One region of the Neorhizobium sp. PAMB6630 genome, then DNA from elsewhere that is predicted to be linked to it. Evidence: riboswitches for the same ligand, from Rfam matches in the RefSeq annotation. Region 1 holds a riboswitch; the other holds the start of a gene.
The links. A riboswitch is a leader RNA that binds a small molecule or an ion and turns the genes downstream of it on or off. The one in region 1 is predicted to bind thiamine pyrophosphate.
Positions count from the first base shown of each region.

Region 1 (12,114 bases):
GCTGGAATTCGAGGCGCGCGCTGCGCGTCTTTATGCCTGCGGCAACAGCGACCTCGTCGTCGGGTCCGATGGCACGGTGCGTTGGCTGGGTGACCCCGTCGCCCGTCTCGCTGCGGCCGATCACATCATGCATCCGCGCCTCATTATGCTTGCCGATGAACAGTTGACCGGCAATGCACGTGACCATGTGGCCGCGCGCCTGGAACGCTACGTCAACCATCATATTGCAACGGTGCTGAAGCCGCTCGACGATCTCTCGCGCGCCGAAGACCTGCAGGGCCTTGCCAAGGGCCTCGCTTTCCAGCTGGTCGAAAATCTCGGCGTGCTGTTCCGTCGTGATGTGGCAGACGACGTCAAGACGCTCGATCAGGATGCGCGCGCTTCGATGCGCCGTTACGGCATCCGCTTTGGCGCCTACCACATCTTCATGCCGGCACTTCTGAAGCCGGCGCCGGCCGAACTGATCACGCTCCTCTGGGCGTTGAAGAACGACGGCCTCGACAAGCCCGGTTACGGCGACCTCATTCCGGCGCTGGCCGCCGGCCGCACGTCTGTGGTCACCGATCCGACCTTCGAGCGCAATTTCTACAAGCTGGCCGGTTTCCGTTTCCTCGGCAAGCGCGCCGTGCGCGTCGATATTCTCGAGCGCCTCGCCGATCTCATCCGTCCGCTCCTGCAGTGGAAGCCGGGTTCGACCGCGCGTCCCGAAGGCGCTTATGACGGCCGCCGTTTCACCACGACAACCGCCATGCTCTCCATTCTCGGCGCAACGCCTGATGATATGGAAGAAATCCTGAAGGGCCTCGGTTACCGCGCCGATGCCGTGAAGCCGGAAGAGGCGCAGGCCTATCTGGCAAGCCAGCAGCCGGCGACGTCCGCTGCCGCTGAACAGTCTGGCGCCGAACAGACCGGCGCTGACGGAGCCTCCGAAGGCGACGACGCCGATGCCGCAACGGAAGAGGCTGCAGCACCTGCCGAGGCATCCGGGGAGAGCGTCGCTGCCAGCCCGGCTGAAACGCCGGTTGTTGCTGAAACAGCTTCCGCAGACGAGACCGCATCCGCTGACGAAACCGGGACTGCTGCCGCCGATGAGGCGCCTGCGGCAGCGGTGGAAACCGCAGCCGAGACTGCCGGTGAACCTGCAGCCGTTGAAGAGGCAAAGCCTGTTCTTCTGTGGCGTCCCGGTGGTGGCCGCAGCGAAAACCAGCGCACCGGCCGTCCGCAGGGTGATCGCCGCCAGGGCAATCGCAACAACGCCAATGCCGGCGAAGCACGCACGGGTGAAGCACGCACCGGCGAAGGTCGTCGCGACAACCGTCGTGGCGGCGGCGAGCGTCCGGAACAGGGCGCACAGCCGAACCGCGACGGCGCACAGCCGAACCGGGGTGGCGCAAACCGTGGTGACCGCCGTCCGGACGGCAAGGGTGGTGATCGTCCGCCGCGCGGCGACCGTCCCGACCGTCAGGATCGGGGTGATCGCAATGACCGCGGCAAATCGGCGCAGCCCGCCCGGTTTGAGGCGAAGCCACCGCGCAAGGAGAAACCGATCGATCCGGATTCGCCCTTCGCCAAGCTTGCTGCTCTCAAGGAGCAGATGAAGAAGTAGCCATGCCGGAAAAGCCACTTGAAGAGCAGCGTCAGCGCATCGACAAGTGGCTTTTTTTCGCACGACTGACAAAATCCCGCAGCCTTGCGCAGGATCTTGTCGAGGCGGGGCTGGTCGGGATCAACGGCCATGCCGTTACCCAGCCGGGCCGGCCGGTAAAGGCCGGAGACCGCATCGAGATCCGTCTGGAACGGCGTGACGTGGTGCTGATCGTGCGCGATTTTGCAGAACGTCGCGGACCTGCCAGTGCCGCCCGTCTGCTTTACGAGGACATCACGCCGCAGCAGGCGCCGCTCACCCCCTTTGAGCGAGCGCTTCGAAAGCCGCCCGGCGGGAGGTGAGGCAGCAAGCGCCTGGGTCTTGCCCTGCCGTTTTCTGCAGTTCTGCCGCGTCCGGTCTCGGATGCCTGAGCGATGCTTGCCGAGATTGGATAAACCATCTCTTTTGCCGGCATTTGCGAGATTGTTTATTCTTGCTAAGCCGCATCAAAGCCATTAGTCACAGGAGAAAAGCTGGGGCCGCATGCGAGGGAACGCCACGCGTTTTCGTATGCTTGGCCATGATCCGGCTCCGCCCGGTCGGCAGGCGTCTCCCACCGCTGATGTCGACGAACCGTGATATCACTGGAGTGCCTCATGACGTATGTCGTGACCGACAATTGTATCCGTTGCAAATACACCGACTGCGTCGAAGTGTGCCCGGTCGACTGTTTCTATGAGGGTGAGAACTTCCTGGTCATCCACCCCGACGAATGCATCGACTGCGGCGTCTGTGAGCCGGAATGTCCCGCAGAAGCCATCAAGCCGGATACCGAGCCGGGTCTCGACAAGTGGTTGAAGGTCAATGCCGAATATGCGCAGGTCTGGCCCAACATCACCGTCAAGCGGGACGCGATGGACGAGGCCAAGGAAATGGACGGCGTCGAGAACAAGTTCGAGCAGTATTTCTCGCCGGAACCGGGCAAGGGCGATTGAACTCAGGGCCGCCATTTTTGCGATTGCTTAACGATTAGGCATGGACGCGACCGTTGCGTCTGTGCATCTGCGAAAGCAAATCATTGATTTCCTCCCATATTTGTGGTAGACATCAAGAACTGTTCCACAAAGTGGCACTCGCGTGCCCAAAAACATCACGAAAGCAACAGAGCACCCGCCGCGGTTCCCGTGACATAACCAGCTTTGGATTTGTCGTCGCCGTCCGCGATCAGGTGTTGTTTTTGTGCGCGTTCGTTGGACCAGTATGGAGTCACCGACGGTTCCCCCGTCTCATCCGGGCCTGACTGACCCGGCCCCGGTCCCGGAAGACCGGGTGCGTAACAGGGAGTTTGTTAAACGAATGACGACCCAGCAGAAAAAATCTTCAGCGCGCCATGGTTTCAAGACCGGTGAAGCGATCGTTTACCCGGCGCATGGAGTGGGCACTATCACGGCCATCGAAGAACAGGAAGTGGCTGGTATGAAGCTCGAACTGTTCGTGATCGATTTCGAGAAGGACAAGATGCGCCTCAAGGTGCCGGTCGCCAAGGCCGTCAGCATCGGCATGCGCAAGCTGTCCGAAACCGACTTCGTCGAGCGTGCCTTGAAGGTTGTCCAGGGCAAGGCCCGCGTCAAGCGTACCATGTGGTCGCGTCGCGCACAGGAATATGATGCCAAGATCAATTCCGGCGACCTGATCTCGATCGCTGAAGTCGTGCGCGATCTTTACCGTGCCGAAAATCAGCCGGAGCAATCCTATTCCGAGCGCCAGCTTTATGAGGCTGCCCTTGATCGCATGGCGCGCGAAATCGCAGCCGTCAACAAGATGTCGGATACGGAATCGGTTCGCCTGATCGAAGCCAACCTCGCCAAGGGGCCGAAGCGCAGCAAGGTTCTCGACGAGGAAGATTCGCACGAAGAAGAAGCCGCCTGAGCGGTTTCATCCTGCACTCACCTGAAAAAGCCCGGCGAAAGCCGGGTTTTTTGTTGGAACTTTTTGACCGTGCACGCGTTCACCCGCCGGTACGGCGAAAAATGCGGCCTCTTGAAGCTGCCTTTGCCGTGTCGAGACAGGGGAAGGGCTGCGCCCTCTCCACCTGAGTTGAACGAGGGGAGCAAAGAGGCATGCCGCTGATGCTGTCCGCCCGACCGGTCTTCTGGCCGCAAGAGGTGGAAGGTTCTGGGGTCCATGCGCCTTTGTCTGGTCAAACAGTTTCATGGAGAGCGCAATGAACGCCATGTCCGCAGACCGCAATATGATCAAGATCGCCATGGCTGCGCCTTATCTGGCGCGCGAGGAAGAGCGCAATCTCGCCGTGCGCTGGAAAGACGGTCAGGACCGGGATGCCCGCAACCAGATCGCGCTTGCCCATATGCGTCTCGTTATCGCCATGGCCTCCAAGTTCCGCGGCTTCGGCCTGCCGATGAGTGACCTTGTACAAGAAGGTTATGTAGGGCTGCTGGAAGCGGCGGCAAGGTTTGAACCGTCACGCGATGTGCGATTTTCGACCTATGCCAGCTGGTGGATCCGCGCCTCCATGCAGGACTATATCCTGCGCAACTGGTCGATTGTCCGGGGCGGCACCAGTTCTGCCCAGAAGGCGCTGTTCTTTAACCTGCGCCGGCTGCGCGCCAAGCTTGCGCGCGGCGGCAATACCAAGACTGCCCAGGATATTCATGAGGAGATCGCAACTGCCCTTGGCGTCAGCCTCGCCGACGTGCAGACCATGGATGCCCGCCTGTCCGGCAATGATGCCTCGCTGCAGGCGCCCTCTATTGCCGGCGACAATGACAGTGGCGAACGGCTCGACATGCTAGAAAGTGCAGAACCGCTGCCGGATGAGCAGGTCTCGTTCATGATTGATGGCGAACGCCGCCTGAAATGGCTGCAGGGGGCTCTCACCAAGCTCAATGAGCGCGAAAAGAAGATTATTCGCGCCCGCCGCCTGACCGATGACGGGGCAACGCTGGAAGCGCTGGGTGCCGAACTTGGGATTTCCAAGGAACGCGTGCGCCAGATCGAAAGCCGGGCGATCGAAAAGCTGAAATCGGCTCTGGTTACCAACAATCCGCAAATGGCAGAGGCCTGCTGAGGCAGGCCCACCTCGAACCCTATTCGGAAATGATCTTGACCCGCTGGCCGGGCAGGATCGACGCGCCTGTTGGCAGCGCATTGATCATCTTGAACATATCGAGCTTACGATCGGTGCCCATCATGCGGGCAGCCATGGTGGTGATATTGTCGCCCGGCTGCACGGTGACGACCCGCACGCGAAGCGGCCGCAACTCGGCAGCCTCCTGCGGCGTCATGCGCCGGAAGGTGCGCCGCATGGTGTCGGCGGTTGCCTCAAGCGATGTGCTGCCCTTCGGCACGGCCGTGAGGAAACGGAACAGCTGCTTGTCGAGCCTGATAACGGTGACGTCGAAATCCCAGCGTTCGGCCGATGCGCGCGCGGTTGCCGCCGGCAGACCGTTGATCGTGGTTTCCCGCACGGTTTCCGGCTGAAGCCCAGCCACCCAGCCACTCGTCAGGTAGTTCGAAAGGCTCTGGTTCGCATCGGTCGCCTGCACGCCATCAAAGCGGATGGCGGTCTCGTCAGGCCCGGTCGCAAGAACCGCTTCCACCTTGTTGTCGATGCGAAAACCTTCCGGCACGTCGAAACGGATGCCAAGGCCCGCATGGAGGAAGGTTTCGTTGCGCACATAACCCTCTTCCGGGCTGTCGCCATAAAGAAGGCCGTCTATACCGGTGAGATAATAGTCGCGGCCCTTGTCGCCCACGGTGCCTTCCTGGCCGAAGGCACGGGCGTGCTGGCGGGCAAGCTCCACACGCTGCGGAGCGTTTGGATGGCTGGAGAGAAAGTCGAGGCTCTGGTCTGTATCCGGGTCAGCGGATGAATAACGCGCATAGGCCGACATGGAATCGAGAAAACGGGCTGCCGCATAGGGATCATAACCGGCTTCGCCGAGCATGCGCACGCCGATCACGTCTGCCTGTAGTTCCTGCTGGCGGGAGAAGGCGGCAAGCCGCAGTTTGCCGCGCGCCAGCGCCTGTTTGCCGGCCAGATCGCTCGAGAGAACCTCGGCCACCACACGGCTGGCAATTACTTCGGCTTCCTCGCGCTTCTGGCGCTCGATGCCGTGATTGGCCGTGACATGCGCCATTTCGTGGCTGAGAACGGCGGCCACTTCCGAAGCATCATTGGCAAGCGCCAGCAGGCCGCGTGTCACGTAGAGATAACCGCCGGGCAGCGCAAACGCGTTGATGGCAGGCGAATTCAGGATGGTGATGCGATAGGACTGGTTGGGATTTTCCGAGACGGCAGTGAGCGCGCCGGCAATGCGCGCGACCAGCCGTTCCGTCTTGGCATCGTGATACTGGCCGCCATAACTTGCAACGATGCGCGGATGCTCGCGGGCGCCCATCTGGGCGCGCGGATCGTTCTTCTGCACCTCATCGACGATCTGCGGATTGGCCGAGGGTTTCACATTGGCCTGATAGGTCTGGTCGATCACCGACTGGCAGCCCGAGAGAAGCGTTGCTGCGGCCAACAGTGCGGCAAGGGCGCGTATCCCACGCGCCCCCTGGCCTGCACGTTTCCTGCAAGCCGGGTCCAGCGCTGTCATCGTCGTCCGTTCAGTTGGAACCGTCATTCGTCCAAGCCCGCCATCCGGCGCATCGTGCGGCCTTTGCCCCTGCCGCTCTGGTCTGCGTTCGCTGCGGGTGGGGCAATTGCGCGTGATTCTCGTTTTGTCCTCTCTTCAGATAGAACACAAGCGCTCACAGACAATCATTCCAGCCCTCTTTCGCATTGCGGCATCGCACTGCCGCACGTCTAAAATGTGGCGAATTGATTGACGCTTTATGACGGGCTGTCAAATTTGCTGATACGATTGTCGCGTGTAAGCCGGATATTCCCGGGGGCCGGCCTACGGATGAATAGCGCCGTTTTCCACCGAGAGCACGCAGTCGGCCAACCGCGCCACCTCGTCCCGGTCATGGGTGACGATCAGGATCGTGTTGCGGCTTTCGCGGTGCAGGTCCAGCAGCAGGTCTGCCATGGAAAGCCGAAGGGCGGGATCGAGAGCGGCAAACGGCTCATCCAGGAGAAGGAGCGGGCGTTTGCGCACCAGCGCCCGCGCAAAGGCTGCCCTTTGCCGCTCGCCGCCAGAGAGCGTGCCGGGCTTTCGCGTCTCGTATCCGGCAAGGCCTACCCGTTGCAGCGCATCCGACACCGCGCGCCGATCGCCCGGCGAGAGCTTCAGCGCCGGATGGATGCCAAGCCCGACATTGGTGAAAAGATCGAGATGGGCAAACAGGTTGTTGTCCTGAAAGACCAGCGATAACGGCCGCTGCCCCGGATGCACCCCAGACATGTCCTTGCCCGACAAAAGCACCCGACCGCTGTCCGGCGTCTCGAAGCCGGCGACAAGATTGAGCAGCGTCGATTTGCCGGATCCCGACGGTCCGGTGACGGCGGTGATGCGTCCGGTCTCGATCCGGCAGTCGAAATGAAAACGGGCCGTTCCGAGCGACAGCCTGACATCGCGAAATTCCACGGCCGCGGAAGATGTGTCGCTCAGCGTCATGCCTGCCTCCGGTGGCCGGCGGTACCAAGGGCGGTGAGGGCCAGGCAGATCACGCCCAGAATCAGCGCCAGACCATCGGCGTCATTCGTCCGGTAGCTGCCAAGCCGGCTATAGACGAGATAGGGCAGTGTGGTGAGTTCCTGCGAGCCGAAGAGGGCGACCGCTCCCAGATCCCCGAGCGACAGCGCCATGGCAAAGGACAGCGCCATCATGAGCGGGCGGGCAAGCACCGGCCAGTCGATCAACCGGAAGCGTGAAAAGCCTGAGAGGCCAAGGCTTGCGCCAAGCCGGCCGGTGCGTGCGGCATGGGTCTCAAAAGCCGGCGCCAGAACCCGCATGACGAAGGGTAGCGCCATCAGCATGTTGATGGCAGCAATCAGCAGCGGCGCGGCGCGGGTGACATCGGCATGCGGCCGGATCAACAGGAACCAGCCGGTGCCCAGCACCACCGGCGGCACCAGAAGCACCAGCGAAGACATGCCCGAAAGTGCTGCGGAAAAGGCCTTGAGGGGGCGGGGCGGGTGTCTCATATCGGCAATGGCTGCACGCGCGGCGATAATGCCGAGCGATACGAGGATGGAGAGCAGACCGGCCGAGATCGCAATGGCAAGGCTGGTAAATGCCGCCTGCCGGAAGGCCGGCATGGTGACCAGTTTCAACAGATCGGCCTTCAGCCCCGCAACGACAACGGCACCGAGCGGCAGCACAAGAAACAGCGTCGCCGCTGCAATGATGCCGGCATCGTAAAACCTTGCCAGAAGGCTGCGTCCGTCAAAACGGTGGCTGGCGCGTCCTTCGCCGACGCCTGCGATGTCTGCGGGCGGAAGCCGGCTGATGATGAAGAGCACCACGGCCGTCAGGCCGATCTGCAGGAGCGAAAGCGCAACGGCGCGCGCCGGATTGAAATCGAAACGCAGCGACTGATAGATCGCCACTTCCAGCGTGGTCGCCGCCGGCCCGCCGCCCAGCACCAGAACCAGCGTGAAACTGGTGGCGCAGAGCATGAAAACGAGGCCGGCAGCGCCTGGAATGACGCGGGCGAGCGCCGGTCCCTCAATGAAGCGGAAGATGGAGAACGGGCGCATGCCAAGGCTTGCCGAGAGCCGCCAATATTCAGCCGGCAGTCTTTCCAGCCCTGAAAGCATCAGCCGGCAGGCCAGCGGCAGGTTGAAGAATACATGCGCAATCAGGATGCCCGAGAGACCGTAGATGCTGACCGGCTGTTCCACGCCGGCAAATGCCAGCAACCGGTTGAACAAGCCCTGGCGGCCAAAAATGCCGATGAGGCCGAGCGCACCGATCAGAACCGGCAGGCCCATCGGCACGGCCATCAGCCTGACAATCCAGATGCGCAGAGGAAAGGCCGGCCGCCGTGCAAGAGCCAGCGCCACCGGCATGGCGAGAAGAATGGAGAGAAACGCCGACAGACCGGCCTGCAGAAGCGTGAAGCGCAGAAGGCTTGCCGTATAGCCGTCAAAAAAGCCGCCTTGCGACGAGGAGGCGGGCGCGGTCGACAGCAAGGCCGTCACTGGCAGCACGACAAAAAGCGCCACGCCGGCAAGGCTTGTCGCGCCTGCCGCCAATGCCTGCCGCCGTTGCGCGTGGCTCAGCATCGATCAGTTCATGCTCATGGCGCCAAGCCATTCGCGGATCCAGGCATCGCGGTTCTTTGCCACTTCCTCAGGGCTCATCAGATAAGTCTTTGCCGGCTGCACCAGCTTGGAAAACACTGGAGGTAGCGGCTCTGCGGGCTTGGCGGCGGGCATCATCCAGTTGGTGGTCGGAATGATCGCCTGAAAGTCCGGCGACAGGGTGAAGGAGAGGAATTTCTGCGCAAGCTCAGGGTTTTTGGAGGCCTTCAGACGACCGGACACTTCGATCTGGATATAATGGCCTTCGGAAAACGCCGCTGCCTGATAACGCTCCGTCTTTTCCTCCATCATATGGTAGGCAGGCGAGGTGACATAGGAAAACACCATCGGTGCCTCGCCCTTGGTAAACAGGCCATAGGCCTCCGACCAGCCGGGCGTGACGGTCAGAATGCGGTTCTTCAGCTTTGCCCAGGCCTGCGGTGCCTCATCGCCATAGACCGACTTGACCCAGAGCAGCAGGCCAAGCCCCGGCGTGGACGTGCGCGGATCCTCGATGGCGATCTTCTGCGACGGATCGCCTTCGACCAGGTCCTTCAGGCTCTTCGGCGGGTTCTTGATCGTGTCAGTGTCATAGACCACGGCAAAATGCCCGTAATCATAGGGCACGAACGTATCATCGGAAAAGCCGCCGGGAATGGATGCGGCGTTGGTGTCGATGCCATGAGCGTCGAACAGGCCGGTGTCCTTGGCTTCCTGGATGAGATTGGTATCGAGACCCAGCGCCACATCCGCCTCGGAAGAGGCGCCCTCAAGCTTGAGGCGGGTCAAAAGCGCCACGCCATCGGCCACGGCGACAAAGTTTACCGTGCAATCGCATGTGTTTTCGAAGGCGGCCTTGACCTTGGGGCCGGGCCCCCAGTCGGACACGAAGCTTTCATAGGTATAGACGGTCAGCGTCTTTTTCTCCGCAGCCGAAGCGGGCAGCGACAATCCGAGCGCGGCAATCACCGCAAATGTGGTGGACAGCAATATGCGCATCGGCGCCTCCTTCGTTTGATCAACACAGGGAGAACAGGCGCTGGATGCGAGCCGTCTAATCCCTCCGCCGGTGTTAGCCGGATCAGGTTCCGCGGGTTGACGTTTCCGTCTCTCAGCCAAGCCTTGCAGCTATGGCACCCCGTTAGAGCAGGCGAAGATTTAGCGGTGCGAAAGAGGCTTGGCAAGTCGTACGAACATCACGACCCGTTACGATCAGGCGGCGGCCTGCGGAAACACCTGCAACTCGCGCGGAACGGCAGCAATGCCGCCGAGGCGGTTGGCAATGGCATAATCCACCGATTGCTCAACGACATGTGGCATGACGGGTTTGGTCAGCACGCCAAGCGCGCGGCCGATGTCGCACCGCAACTGCTCGGGATTGGCCGTCATGAAGATCACTGTCACCCCGTAGCGCTCCGACAGCTCACGACCGATGGACGGACCGGTCGCGCCATCCGACAGATTGACGTCGACGAGCGCGATATCGATATAGGGTGCATGGGCAAGGGCATGAGCGCGTCCGCTTGCAAATCCGCTGACGGTCAACCCCATGCCTTCGATTGTATCTGCCATGTCGAGGGCAATCAGAAACTCGTCCTCGACGATCAATACTCTTTGTTTCATGGCTGCATTTGCCAGCCGACGACGCACTACAGATGCCGACATGGGATTTCCCTTTGTTGATCGGTACGCAGGGCTCTCGAACAGTCATGAAAGCCTTGTGATCGATCGAACGTGCCGTTTTGGGAATTGTTCCGGGATCTGACGATATTTCTTGGCGCTAAGACTTTGTTAAACTTAAGAATAGATTAAGATCAGCCTTCAAGCTCCTCGCGCAGCATTTCAAGTTCCAGCCATTCCTCTTCCATTTTCGCAAGCCTTTCCCGCAGCTTCTCCAATTCCGCGGCGATGCGGTTGAAGGCGGCGGCGTCCTTGGAAAACAGGTTCGGGTCAGCCATCGTTTTTTCGCGGGCGGCAATGTCAGCTTCGATCTTTGCCATTTCCTTTGGCAGGTTTTCCAGCGCGAATTTCTGCTTGAAGGACAGCTTTGCCTTGTTCTTCGGCGCGTCCGTCGAGGTTTGCGAAGGACCGGCTGCTTCGGTGCGGGCCTTTTCCGCCCGGCGCTTCTCGTCCAGCACGCCCTTGCGCTGCGCCATCATGTCCGTATAGCCGCCGGCATATTCGATCCAGCGTCCATCCGGCGCCTCGGGCGTTGCCGGTGCAATGGTGGAGGTAACGGTGCGGTCAAGGAAGTCACGGTCGTGGCTCACAAGGATGACGGTGCCGTTATAGCCGGCAACGATTTCCTGCAACAGATCCAGCGTCTCGATATCGAGGTCGTTGGTGGGTTCGTCGAGGATCAGAAGGTTGGAGGGCTTTGCCATCATGCGGGCCAGCATCAGGCGCGCGCGCTCGCCACCGGAGAGGTTCTTGATCGGCGTGCGCATCTGCTCCGGCTGGAACAGGAAATCCTTCATATAGCCGGCCACATGGCGCTGCTCGCCGTTCACCAGCAGGCTCTCGCCACGCCCGTCGGTGAGGTAATGGCTCAGCGTATCCTCAAGGTTCAGGTCCTCGCGCTTCTGGTCAAGCGTGGCGATCTCCAGATTGGTGCCGAGCTTGATCGTGCCCTCATCCTGCTCCAGCTGGCCGGTCAGCATCTTCAGAAGCGTCGTTTTGCCCGCACCATTGGGGCCGACAAGGCCGATCCGGTCGCCGCGATGGACGCGGATCGAAAACGGCGCCACGATCTGGCGGTCGCCATAACGCTTGGTAATACCTTCGGCTTCGATGACGAGCTTGCCGCTCTCCTTACCTTCGGTGGCCGATGCCTGAATACTGCCCTGCGGCCCCTTGTGGCCACGGTAATCGGCGCGCAGGCTCTGCAGGTTGCCAAGGCGGCGCATGTTGCGCTTGCGCCTTGCGGTCACGCCATAACGCAGCCAGTGTTCCTCGCGCTCGATCTGCTTGCCGAGTTTGTGCTGTTCAAGCTCTTCTTCTTCCAGCACCTTGTCGCGCCATTCCTCGAAGAAGGCAAAACCGCGCGCCAGGCGCCGCGACAGGCCGCGATCGAGCCAGACGGTGGCGGTGGAGACCTTTTCGAGAAAACGCCTGTCGTGCGAGATGACCACAAGGGCGCTTCGCGTTTTCTGCAATTCGCCTTCCAGCCATTCGATGGTGGGAAGATCGAGATGGTTGGTCGGCTCGTCCAGCATCAGGATATCCGGCTCCGGCGCCATCACGCGCGCAAGCGCTGCGCGGCGGGCTTCGCCGCCGGAGAGGCGCGCGGGATCCTCCTGGCCGGAGAGGCCAA
Region 1 covers NZ_CM177836.1:244,436-256,549, forward strand. The annotation lists gene AC4CWF_RS01070 (helicase-related protein) at 1-1,606, shown strand, start outside; gene AC4CWF_RS01075 (RNA-binding S4 domain-containing protein) at 1,609-1,947, shown strand; gene fdxA (ferredoxin FdxA) at 2,242-2,580, shown strand; gene AC4CWF_RS01085 (CarD family transcriptional regulator) at 2,942-3,514, shown strand; gene AC4CWF_RS01090 (RNA polymerase factor sigma-32) at 3,810-4,673, shown strand; gene AC4CWF_RS01095 (M48 family metalloprotease) at 4,693-6,234, opposite strand; gene AC4CWF_RS01100 (thiamine ABC transporter ATP-binding protein) at 6,511-7,170, opposite strand; gene AC4CWF_RS01105 (thiamine/thiamine pyrophosphate ABC transporter permease ThiP) at 7,167-8,783, opposite strand; gene thiB (thiamine ABC transporter substrate binding subunit) at 8,787-9,800, opposite strand; TPP riboswitch at 9,843-9,952, opposite strand; gene AC4CWF_RS01115 (response regulator) at 10,014-10,466, opposite strand; gene AC4CWF_RS01120 (ABC-F family ATP-binding cassette domain-containing protein) at 10,616-12,114, opposite strand, start outside.

Region 2 (12,114 bases), on a different replicon from region 1:
GATTTCGCGATCCTTGTCCGGCAGCGCGGCAAGGCCGGAATAGTCGCCGCGAGTGATCTGGCAAAAGGCTTCCGACGCCCGCTTCATCATCGAGCTTCGATGTTTTTCACGGTAGAGCGACAGCGCGCTTTCCGCCGCCAGCGTTCCCGCCCGAAGTTTCAGGTAACCGACCGCCAGTTCCTCGATCTGCAACAGAAGGGTGGTGCGCTGCGCCTCGATTTTGGCCACGGCATCATCGCCGCCCACGGCGTCAACACGGTCTTTCGCGCGGGTCAGCTCGGCAAAAACGATACGGCTGCGTTCGGCCAGATTGTCGATACGGCCTAAGAGTTCTTCGGCGGCGCGCGCCGTTTCCTCCGCATCGGTCTGCCGCAACAGGTCTTCGGCCTCAGCAGGCGTTGCAACCTTCATTTCGTAGAGCAACTGTTCGCGCAGTTCCCCCACGCGCCGCTCCAACCGGTCGCGCTCTGCCGCTTGCTCCAGCCGCTGACTGACCTCGGCCAGCGTTTCCACGGCAAAAAAGCCCGTCAGGGTGACCTTTCGCGTATGATAATCTTCGATCTGGCGTTCGAGATTTTCCAGCTCTTCGCGGGCCGAAACGAGATCACGCTCCTTGGCCGATTTTTGCAGCATCAGGCGTTCGGCCTCTGCCGTACGGCGCACCAGTTGATCCGCCTGCGCCAGAACCGGAAGGTCGGATGTCTCCAGATCCGTCTGCACCGCAAGCTTTGCAACCTCGCTTGCAAAAACCCGGCTGTCGCGCTCCATCAGGTCGATCCGGTGGGCCAGCTGGTCGCGTTCGCGAAGGGCGGCCGGCAGGTCGGATAGCGCATCCAGAATGGCACGCACGGCGGCGGCATCCGTCTCGCCAGCAAACCAGGTGGCGGAAAGTGCTTCGTTCCAGTTCTCCCGCCACGCCGCATCGCTGCGACTTGCATCCTCACGCGCACGCTGGCGCTCGGAGACTTCCCGCTTCAACTCCAGACGGCGCGCGACAAGATTTGCCTCACGCAGGGCATTGTCCTTGATGTCCGCCAGACGGTCCGCTGCCTGGTTGACGCTCTGGCGCAGAGAAAGTGTTGTGTCCACCGACCAACCGAGATCAGCAAGCGCCAGCCTCAGCTCGGCCACCTCGTCTTCCAGATGCGCCTCAACCGCAAACCGGCGCGCCTTTGCCTTGTCGAGCGCGTCGGCGGAGGACAGGCACTCGGCAAGGCGATCGGCAAAGGCCTCCAGTGATGACAGCAGGCGATAGATATCCGGCTGTCGAACGGTCGCCGTCACCTCTGGTGCCGCCTCGTCCACGGTCCGCACCAAAGCCGCAAGCTCTTCGGTTGCGCCACGCGCACTTGCGGTTTCACGGGTTAGCTGCACAGTTACGACATGCTGCTCCTGTCGCAACTGGCGCAGTTGCGCAAGCTCGCTGGCATGGGAAAGCCGGGCTTCGCCCAGCCGGTCATCCTGTTTGAGACGCTCTTCGAATTCCTGTGCCGAAGCAAGATCCAGCGCCCGCAGATGCGCCTGCCAGGCGGCCTCACGGCTCTTTCGGGTTTCCGCTGCCGTCTCGTCGTCAAACACCTCGCCGGCGGCCAGGGATTTCAACCGGGCCTCAAGCTCCCCAAGCCGTGCCTCCAGTTCGGCGCGGCGTTCCTCATGGCGCTGGATACGCCGGTTGATCTCGTCGCCCTGTCCGCGCCAGAGATCCAGCTGTCGATGGCCGGGCAGGGCTGTGTCCCGCAAGGCCTCGATGCTGTCGATGGGCGGCTGAAGCCTGCCCATCAGGCGCACAAGATCGGCCTCCATCTGCTCGACGGTGCGGGTCTCGATGGCCAGAAGCGTCTGCTTTTCGCCCTTCTGGAGCCGGGAAACGATGGTTTCCAACCGGCTGAGCGGCCCGGCTTCCACCGAAGGCAGATCAGAGCCGGCACGCTGCGCCTCCAGCTCTTCCAGCCCCTGCTGTGCCCGTTCCAGTTCGCGCTCGGCCGTCTCCATCCGTGCCGCAATGCCGGATCTGTTTTCGATCAGGTCGCGCAGTTTTGCGACAAGCGCTGCCGGCAGAACAAGTGCTGAGGGATCATCATGATCCTCAAGCCCAAGCGCCTTCAGGATGGCGTTCAAGCTCGCTTCCTGCTCGGCAAAGGCAAGGCGCCGCTTCGGCAGATCGTCTTCCGCCGTCACATAACGGGCGCGGCCGGCACCGAGCGCCGAGATCGCCGAGGCAACTGACAGCACATCCTCATCGACACGGATCGCCGAAACCTCCGCCTCCAGACGATCGATCTGGGTCTCAAGCCCGGCTTTTAGGGTCTGCAGCCGGGTTTCATCGCGCATCAGGTCGGTCATCAGCGACGCCCATTCGCGCGGCGGGCGGGGAAGATCCCCATAGGCCTCAAGCTCTGCCGTCAGCCGCGCCAGATCCCGCGCCAGCGGCATGGCCCGCATCAGAGAGGCCAGACGAGCCTGTTCGGCGCGGGCAGACGAAAGCTCGCCCAGTGTCTCCTCATAGGCCTTTTCGGCCTGCGTCTTCGTCGCCACAAGGCCAGCGTAAGTGGAGGCATAGGTATCGATCTGGTCGCGCTCGCCCTTTAGCGCTGCCAGTTGCTGCTTCATCTCCGAAAGCTGCGTGTTGCGGGCGCGCTTTCGATGAAACTGATGCGCCTCGTCGGTTGCCGCCGTCAGCACGCGGCTGACATCGGCCAGGCCGGAACTGGCCGAAAACAGCATTTCGCCGAGATCGCCGCGGCTTTCGACGATGGCCGCACCGCCGTCGCGCAGCGAGCGTTCGTCCAGCGAAAACATGGTGCGATAGGCCTCGCGCGTCAGCCCGCCGAGTGCTGATGACAGCAGGACCTCGTTGACCGGCTGGCCGCGCCCGTCGACCAGCGCGTTGGTGCGCTGTTTGAGGCGCACGAGATCATGGTCCCGCCCGTCGAATTCCAGCACGCCGCCCACCTGCATGGCATTATAGGCATGCAGGAAATTATAGCCGCTGCGCTCGGGAATGCCGAAGAGCAGATCGAGATAACCGGAAAACGCCGTCGATTTGCCGGCCTCGTTGAGGCCGTAGACGATATGCAGGTCCGGGCTGCCGGCGGTGGCGGGGCCAAAATCGATCGTGTGATCGGTAAACTTGCCGTAGCGGGTGAGATCGAGACGACGAAGCCGCATCAGCGTTCCTCGCCCGTTGCTGCCGCAAGGCGTGCGATCAGGTCCTCGCTTCCCTCGCGGATCAGGTCTTCCACGAAACTTTCGAAGGCTGCCGGATCGTTTCCGGCAAAACGCCGGCTTTCCGGCGGCAGATCGTCCAGCAGGTTTTGCACCATCTCGCGCACATGCTCGCGGTAACCATGCGCCGGCATCACGTCGTCGCGCATCAACGCGCCCAGTTCATGGACAGGATCGCTGGTTGCCTGCTGCGGGCGAAGAGACGGCGCCCTGACGTCCAGCTCCAGCTTTTCGATCCAGGCGCGGCCCGTGCGCTCTGCCCGCTGTTCGGCTTCGCTCAGCAGCAGGTCGACATCGCGCCGGATGGCAAAGGAAAGCGGCGTTGTGCCCACAAGCCGCAACCGCGCCACCAGATGGTCGGAGCGGGTGCGCTGGCGCTCGTCTTCGACCGCACGGCCGATGAGATCCACAAGCCCACGCCAGTCCTGAGCGTCCGACACATCCACAGTCACCCGGGCAAACTGCGCAAGGCTCGTCAGCCGTTCCTCGACGCTCACCGTTCCATCATCGGCAACAGTCACCAGCGACACGGTCTTTTCGCCGGCCTCGTTGATGTCGCGGCCCTGTGGCATGCCGGGCATGATCACGGTTCTGGTTCCCGCATGGTGCGTGCGCTGGTGAATGTGGCCCAGCGCCCAATAATCAAAGCCCGAACCATGCAGGTCGGCCACCGAGCAGGGGGCGTAAAGATCATGACCGGGCGCGCCGGCAAGGCTTGAATGCATGATGCCGATGTTGACGGCACCGGCCACCGGCGCCTTGTATTTCGGCAGCAGGCTTTCCGGCGCCTGCGGCTTGGCAAAGCTGAGGCCATGGATGGCAACATTCAATCCGCCGCGCGCAAGTTCCACCGCCTCCGCCCGGCCGGAAAACACCTTGACCGAGGGCGGCAGCACCAGTTCCTGGGTGATTTTCGACAGCGCATCATGGTTGCCGCGGATCTTGAAGACGGAAATGCCGGCCTCGTGCAACCGCTGCATCTGGGTGGCCAGGAAACGCGCCGTCTTCATCGATGTCTGGTCGCCATCGTAGAGATCGCCGGCGATGATCAGCGCATCGACCTGTTCATCCAGGCAAAGATCGACGATGCGCACCAGCGCCTGGCGCGTCGCATCCCCCACAAGGGCGGCAAGATCGGGATTTCTGAGCGACAGCGACCGAAGCGGACTGTCGAGATGCAGATCGGCGGTGTGAACGAACCTGAAGGCCATGGCCGCAGATTTAACGCCCTTGCAGGCCAGGTGCAATGGCGCCTGATGATGCTGCCTGCTCTATCCCCCGCGCAGATTGAGGCCCACAACCCAAAGCAAACATGACAGGCGATTGACATCAGACAAAAATTCCACAAAGGTCGCGCCATTCCGAGGGGAGCATCGAACGATGCTGAGATGGCGCTGAGCCGGACCCTTGAACCTGATCCGGGTCATGCCGGCGTAGGAACGGAAAACGCGCATGTGAGCGCCTATTCTCTTCTCCGCTTCACCTGGATCTCCCTGCTGAAAGGTTTGGAGATCACGATGCCATTGATGAAAAACGCAGCTTGCCTCTGCCCCATAGACCCGACTGCCAGCCGCCTCACCGCCGATAGCTGACGATGCGCTTTCGCCAGACGGGTTATGCCCTGCTTCTTCTGCTTGCCACCTGGCAGGCGGTGGTATCGCTGCTTTCACCGCCGCGCTACATCCTGCCGTCGCCTCTCGCGGTGGCCATGACCTATGTCCGCCAGCCGCAGTTCCTCATGCATCACGCGCTGATCACGGCGGGCGAAATCCTTTTTGGCCTCGTGATCGGCTGCGGGCTCGGCGCGCTGACGGCGCTGTCTGTCGCGGCTTTTCCGAGGGCTGGCCGGCTGGTCTGGCCGCTTGTCGTCGTGCTGCAGGCCTTTCCGGTCTTCGTTCTGGCGCCCGTTCTCGTTATCTGGCTGGGCTTTGGCATGGCCTCCAAAGTGGCGATGACTGTGATCATCATCTTTTTTCCGGTTGCCTCCGCCTTTGCCGATGGCCTTCGCCGCACCGATCCGACACTTCTCGATGCTGCCGCGCTGACGCCAGCCAGCCATATCCAGATCCTGCGCCACATCCGCCTGCCGCTGGCGCTTCCGGCCCTTGTCTCGGGGCTTCGGGTGGCAGCGCCGCTTGCTCCGCTTGGCGCCATTGTCGGCGAATGGGTGGGGGCTGCCGGCGGGCTCGGCTTCGTCATGGTGCAGGCCAATGCCCGCATGCAGACCGACATGCTGTTTGCCGCCATGGTCATCCTCGCCCTTTTCACCGTTCTCCTGCGGCTTGCCGTCGATCGCCTGACGAAAAACCTTGCCCCCTGGGCGAGGGAAGAAACGGACACACCCCGCCATCCCGCCCTCAATCCAGCCCTCCTGCCAAGGAAACATGCCGCATGAAACGCGTAATCGCCGCGCTCGCCACTGTTCTTGTCCTCACCCTTGCGCCTGCCGCCTCGCAGGCAGCCGACAAGCTGAGCGTGCTCCTCGAATGGTTCGTCAATCCCGATCACGCACCGATGGTGGTTGCGGCAGAGAAGAGTTATTTTGCCGAGGAGGGGCTTGAGGTGGAACTGATCCCGCCATCGGACCCATCCGCCGTGTCGCGCCTTGTCTCCACCGCGCAGGCCGATATCGGCGTGCATTACCAGCCGAACCTCTATCTCGACCACGCAAACGGCCTGCCGCTGACGCGCTTCGGCACGCTGGTGGAAACACCGCTCAACACCGTGACCGTACTTGCAGACGGGCCGATCAAGAGCCTCAAAGACCTGAAGGGTAAAAAGGTCGGTTTTTCCGTCTCCGGCTTCGAGGATGCGATGCTGAAGCGCATGCTTGCCACCGAAGGCGTGGACCTGAAGGACATCGAGCTGGTCAATGTCAACTTCTCGCTGTCGCCCTCGCTGATCAGCGGGCAGGTGGATGCGACGCTTGGCGGCTTTCGCAATTTCGAGCTGACGCAGATGCAGATCGAAGGCCATGAGGGGCGCGCCTTCTTTCCCGAAGAACACGGCGTGCCTCTTTATGACGAGCTGATCTTCGTCACCCGCCCGCAGCTTCTGAACGACAGCCGCCTGCCGCGTTTTCTGCGCGCCGTGGAAAAGGCTGCGGTCTACCTGACCAACCATCCCGATGAGGCCTGGCAGCTGTTCATCAAGGCCTATCCGAACCTCGATGACACGCTGAACCGGAAGGCCTTTACCGATACGCTGCCGCGTTTTGCCAAACGCCCGGCCGCGCTGGACCACGCCCGTTATGAGCGTTTCGGCGCCTTCATGGCCGAAAGCGGGCTCATTCAAAAGGCACCGGCAGTGGAGGATCTGGCGGTGGAGCTGAAATGAACAGGCTTCCGACAAAAGCAGACGCCGCGGACCTGATCGCCCGCGTTCGCGCCCGCCGCCCGCGCGTGCATTGCCTGATGAACACAGTCGTGCAGAAATTCACCGCCGACGGCATCAGCGCCATCGGCGCCATTCCCTCGATGACCTCCTCGATGGAAGAGATTGCCGATTTTGTCAGTAAGGCGGATGCGCTGACGATCAATCTCGGCACGCTGGATGCGGAGCGCCGCAAAGTGATCCGGCTTGCCGTCGATGTGGCGACGGCCGGCGGCAAACCGTGGATCCTCGATCCCGTCCATTGCGATTATTCACCGACGCGGCTCGCCTTTGCCCGCGAACTCATCACGCTTGGTCCGACCGTGGTGCGCGGCAACCGCGCGGAGATGGAACTGATCGGCGAGACCCGCGCCAGCCTTCGCATCATGACCGGTGCGGTCGATCATCTGTCAGACGCCGGGAGAAGCGTCAACGTGGAAAACGGCCATGCCTTCATGGCCGTGGTGACCGGCACCGGCTGCCTCTCCGGCGGCGTCATTGCCGCGTTTCTGGCCGTGGAGAAAGATGCGCTGAGGGCGGCAACGGCTGCCCTTTGCACCACCGGCGTCTCGGCGGAACTGGCGGCCGTGCATGCCCGCGGGCCGGGCAGCTTCGAGCCGGCCTTTCTCGATGCGCTGGCAGCCCTTGGCCCTGATGATCTGAATTCCCATGCAAGGATAAACCATGAGACGACTTGATTACCGCCTGAATGCGCTGGTGGATGCCTCGCTTCTCGATGTGGCAGACCTCGCCGTGCTGGCAAAACATGCCGCCGACAATGGCGCAACGCTGATCCAGTACCGCGACAAGACAGCCTCCACGCGGGTGATGATCGAGCGGGCCTTGGCGATCAAGGCAGCGCTTGCCGCAAGCGGCGTCCCCTTCGTCGTCAATGACCGCGTCGACGTGGCACTTGCCGCCGGCGCAGACGGCGTGCATCTCGGCGCAGACGACATGGCCCCCGACACCGCGCGCCGCCTGCTCGGGCCGGACGCCATCATCGGCGTCACCGTCAAGACGCCCGCCGATGCCGAACGAGCCGGGAAGGCGCCGGTCGATTACGCCTGCATCGGCGGCGTGTTCGAAACGCTCTCCAAGATGAATCCGGATCCGCCTGTGGGCCTTGATGGCCTCAAGACGCTTCGGGCGACAATCCGGGGGCTCAACCCGGCGCTTCCGGTCGGCGCCATTGCCGGCATCACGCTGGATAAGGTGCCAGCCGTGATCGCTGCCGGCGCCGATGGCATTGCCGCCATTTCCGCCCTGTTTCGTGCGGAAGACATCGCAGCCGCCGTGCAGGATTTCCGCAAAACCATCGATCAAAGCCTGAAGGGAGAGGGTGCATGACTGCCATTGCGCTCACCATTGCCGGCTCCGACAGCGGCGGCGGCGCCGGCATCCAGGCCGATATCAAGACGTTTTCCGCACTTGGCACCTACGCCGCAAGTGTCATCACCGCCGTCACCGCGCAGAACACGCGGGGCGTCAGCGCCGTCGAGGATATTTCGGCCGACGTCATCGGCACGCAGATGGATGCCGTCTTCAGTGACCTTGCCGTCGATGCGGTGAAGATCGGAATGGTGTCGCGGAGCCAAACCATTGCTGTCATCGCCGGCCGGCTGCAGGCATTTGCCGGCCCCATCGTGGTCGATCCGGTGATGGTTGCCACATCAGGCGATCGGCTGCTGCAGGAAGATGCCATTGCGGCGCTCACCCGCCTGCTGCTGCCGCTCGCCCATGTGGTGACGCCCAACCTGCCGGAAGCAGCGCTTCTGACCGGACGCCCCATCGCCCAAAACCGCGACGAGATGATTGCGCAGGCTCACCTCATCCTCGGTTTCGGCGCACGCGCGGTTCTGATGAAGGGGGGCCATGGCGAGGGCGCAGAAAGCGTCGATTTCCTGGTCACGCCAGAGGACGTGCTGACGCTGTCCGCCCCGCGTGTCGAAACGTCGAACGACCACGGCACCGGCTGCACGCTTGCCGCAGCACTCACCGCCAACCTTGCCAAGGGTTTGGAGCTTGCCGAGGCCGCACGGGATGCAAAAGCCTACCTGCAGGCAGCGCTTGAGGCGGGCCGATACCTTAAGGTCGGCGGGGGCAGGGGCCCCGTTCATCATTTCCACGACTGGTGGCCGGCATGAGGCAAGGGGCAGGGGAGCGCGACAGACAGAGGCTTCTGGCGGGTCTGGAGACAATTCTTTCCGGCACCGCCGCCGTGCTGCTCTGCGCGCTGCTTTCCCTCGTGCTCGTCAATGTCACCCTGCGTTATGTCTTCCAGACCGGCTTTATCGGCGCCGAGGATCTCGGCATCTGGCTTCATCTCGCGCTGATCTCGGTGGCGGCGCCGCTCTCTCTGTCGGGACCGCTCTCCATGCGGTTCGATGTCGGCCTCCGGCTCCTGCCAAGGCGAGGGCAGGTGGCGGCCGAAGCAATGGCGGATGGCGTGAGCGTGATTGCGGCGCTCACCCTGATCGTCGGTGCGCGCGAAACGATCGCCATGCTCGGCGGCACCTCGCCGACACTCGGGCTTCCGGAATGGTTGCGTTTCGCGCTGATCGGCACCGGCGGGGTTCTGCTGCTGGCGGTTCTCATCCTGCGCCGCTTAGCGGAAGAAAAGCGCGTATCGGTGCTGGCATCACTGGCACTCGGGGCCTGCCTTTATGGTCTGGCAACCCATGTGGATCTCTCCGGAAGCTGGCCGCCGAGCGCCTTTCTCGCCATCATCGCCGGCATTGGTCTTGTCGTGTCTGCGCCACTGTCGCATGCGTTTCTGGCCGCCGCCTCGCTCAGCCTTGCCTTCGGCAGCAGCCTGCCGGAACCGGCCGTGGTTGCAGCCGCCGTCAACGGCATGTCGAAATTCCTGCTGCTCGCCATCCCCTTCTTTCTGCTCGCCGGCGGGCTTCTGACGGCCTCCGGTGCTGCCGAGCGCCTTGTCCATTTTGCCGCAACGCTTGTCGGCCATCGCCGGGCAGGGCTGGCGCAGACCGTGCTTTTGACCAGCGTCATCTTTTCCGGCGCCTCCGGCTCCTCCGTTGCCAATGCGGCCTTCGGCGCCTCCACCTTCCAGCCGCAACTGGTGAAGAACGGTTATCCGCCGGCGCAGGCGGGCGCGATCATTGCGGCCTCCTCGGTTCTCGATAATGTCATTCCGCCCTCCATAGCCTTCCTGCTGCTGGCGGCCGCCACCAATCTCTCGGTCGGCTCGCTGCTGGCAGGCGGCTTTGTGGCGGGCGGGTTGATGGCGGCCTGTCTTGCCGTCGCCATCCATTTTTCGGTCAAGGCCCGCCCGGAAGGACGCCCCGCCTCCGGCAAGGAGCGCGCCGCCGCCGCGCTATCTGCCCTGCCGGCCTTCGGCCTTGGCGTCATCGTGGTGGCCGGCATCCGCTTTGGCGTGGTCACGACGACGGAAGCGGCAGCGCTGGCCGCAACCTACACGCTGATCCTGGCGCTTGCCGCGCGCCTTTCCTTCACATCCTTGATCTCCGCTTTCCGCCAGGCGGCGACCGAAGCAGGCGCCATCGGCCTGCTGATCGGCTCGGCCGGCCCGTTTGCCTTCCTGCTCGCCGTGGATGATGTGGCCGGGCTGATCTCGGATGCCGTCAATGCGTTCGGGCATCATCCGGCCCTCGTGCTGCTGATGGCAAATCTCGTGTTGCTGGTTGCCGGCCTGGTGCTCGATATCGGTGCGGCGATCCTGCTGCTCGGGCCGATCCTTCTGCCGGTTGCAGTGTCCGCCGGGCTCGATCCCATCCATTTCGGTGTCATTCTGGTGGTGAACCTGATGATCCACGGGCTGACGCCGCCGCTCGGCATGCTGATCTTCGTGGTCTCCGGCGTCACGCGGGTTCCTGCCACCGATCTGTTTCGCGCGGTGCTGCCCTATCTTGCCGCACTTCTTGTAGCCCTTGGCATCCTGTGCGTCGCAATGTTGCTCCTCTGAAAGGTTATGTCCCGATGTCCCTCATCCTGAAACGCCGTTCGTTCCTCGCAGCCACCGCTGGCGCAGCCTTGGCCGCACCGGCCCTCCTGCGTCCGGCGGCGGCCCGCACAACCACCATCACCATTGCCTCGCTTCTGGGTGAAGACAAACCCGAAACAAAAATCTGGCGGCGCGTGGCCGAACAGGTGGAGCAAAAGCTGCCCGGCCGCTTTCGCTTCAACGTGGTGGCAAACGGGGCGCTCGGCGGTGAAAAGGAAGTGGCGGAGGCAACCCGTCTCGGCTCGGTGCAGGCGAGCCTTTCCACTGTGTCTGCACTCTCCGGCTGGGTTCCGGATCTGCAGATCCTCGATCTCCCCTTCCTCTACCGCGACGCCTCCCATCTTCGCCGCGTCGTGACGGGCAGCACCGGTGCCGAGCTTTCGGCAAAGCTTCAGATGCAGAATTTCATCTCCTGCGGTTTTATCGATTACGGCGCCCGCCATCTCCTGACGAAAACACCGGTGACGCGGCCGGAGCAGTTGAAAGGCCAGCGCATCCGCGTCATCCAGAGCCCGCTCCACACGAAACTCTGGAGCGCCTATGGGGCATCCCCCGTCGGCATTCCAATCACCGAAACCTACAACGCGCTGTCGACCGGCGTGGTCGATGCCATGGATCTCACCAAATCCGCCTATGCCGGCTTCAAGCTTTATGAAGTCGTGCCCTCCATGACAGAAACCGGCCATATCCGCGCCTCCGGCATCGTATTTTTTGCCGCAAGCTTCTGGAAGACGCTGTCCCCGGAAGAACAGACCGTGCTGCAGACCGCGGCAGGCGAGGGGGCGCTTTATTTCAACCAGCTGATCGTCGAAGACGAGGCACGCTCCGTCGAAACCGCAAAGGCCCATGGCGGTCAGCTGTTGCAACCAGAGGCGTTCGAGGCATGGCAGGCCGGTGCCCGCGGCGTCTGGCAGGATTTTGCAACGGTGGTCGGCGGCATGGACCTGATCGAGGCCATCCAGCAAGCGTGACATCCGGCCCCGTCTGGTCCTTCGCACCGTTTGCCTCTATGACGGGGGACAAGGACCAGACGACTGCCGATGACCGAAAACAACGAACCAACCGACAAGACTGCCAATACCGGGCAGCATGAAAACGCCGGTGAAGAGAGCGACCGGCCGACCCCGCGTATGCTCTCCTGGGCGCGCAATTCCGCCGCCTACCGGCTTTCCAAGCGCATGATGACGGAGCGCCAGCTATCCGACGCCATCACCCGCAAGGCCCGCCAAAAATTCGCGGGGATCAGCGACGAACAGGTGAGGGCGCTTGCAGCCTCCGCGGTTGCCTTCGGGCTGGACGTGAAAGCGCTTGATGACACGGCCTATGCCGAAATTCGCAGCCGTTCCTCGGCACGTGCCGGAAAATCCAAAAAGGCCATCGCCCAGACGCTCGCCCAGAAAGGCGTCGACCGCGAGATCGTAACGCACGCCCTCACAGACGCCGACGACCTGCGCGCCGCCGTCGTTTATGCAAGACGCCGCGCCTTCGGCCCATTCCGCCGCGCAGACCTCGATGACAAACAAAAAGCCCGCGAA
Region 2 covers NZ_JBZAYV010000002.1:1,124,049-1,136,162, forward strand. The annotation lists gene AC4CWF_RS23910 (ATP-binding protein) at 1-3,168, opposite strand, end outside; gene AC4CWF_RS23915 (metallophosphoesterase family protein) at 3,168-4,436, opposite strand; TPP riboswitch at 4,580-4,682, shown strand; gene AC4CWF_RS23920 (ABC transporter permease) at 4,820-5,620, shown strand; gene AC4CWF_RS23925 (ABC transporter substrate-binding protein) at 5,617-6,561, shown strand; gene AC4CWF_RS23930 (hydroxyethylthiazole kinase) at 6,558-7,295, shown strand; gene thiE (thiamine phosphate synthase) at 7,282-7,944, shown strand; gene thiD (bifunctional hydroxymethylpyrimidine kinase/phosphomethylpyrimidine kinase) at 7,941-8,741, shown strand; gene AC4CWF_RS23945 (TRAP transporter large permease) at 8,738-10,540, shown strand; gene AC4CWF_RS23950 (TRAP transporter substrate-binding protein) at 10,555-11,550, shown strand; gene recX (recombination regulator RecX) at 11,710-12,114, shown strand, end outside.
Region 2: another riboswitch for thiamine pyrophosphate. It lies ahead of AC4CWF_RS23920 (ABC transporter permease); the one in region 1 lies ahead of thiB (thiamine ABC transporter substrate binding subunit).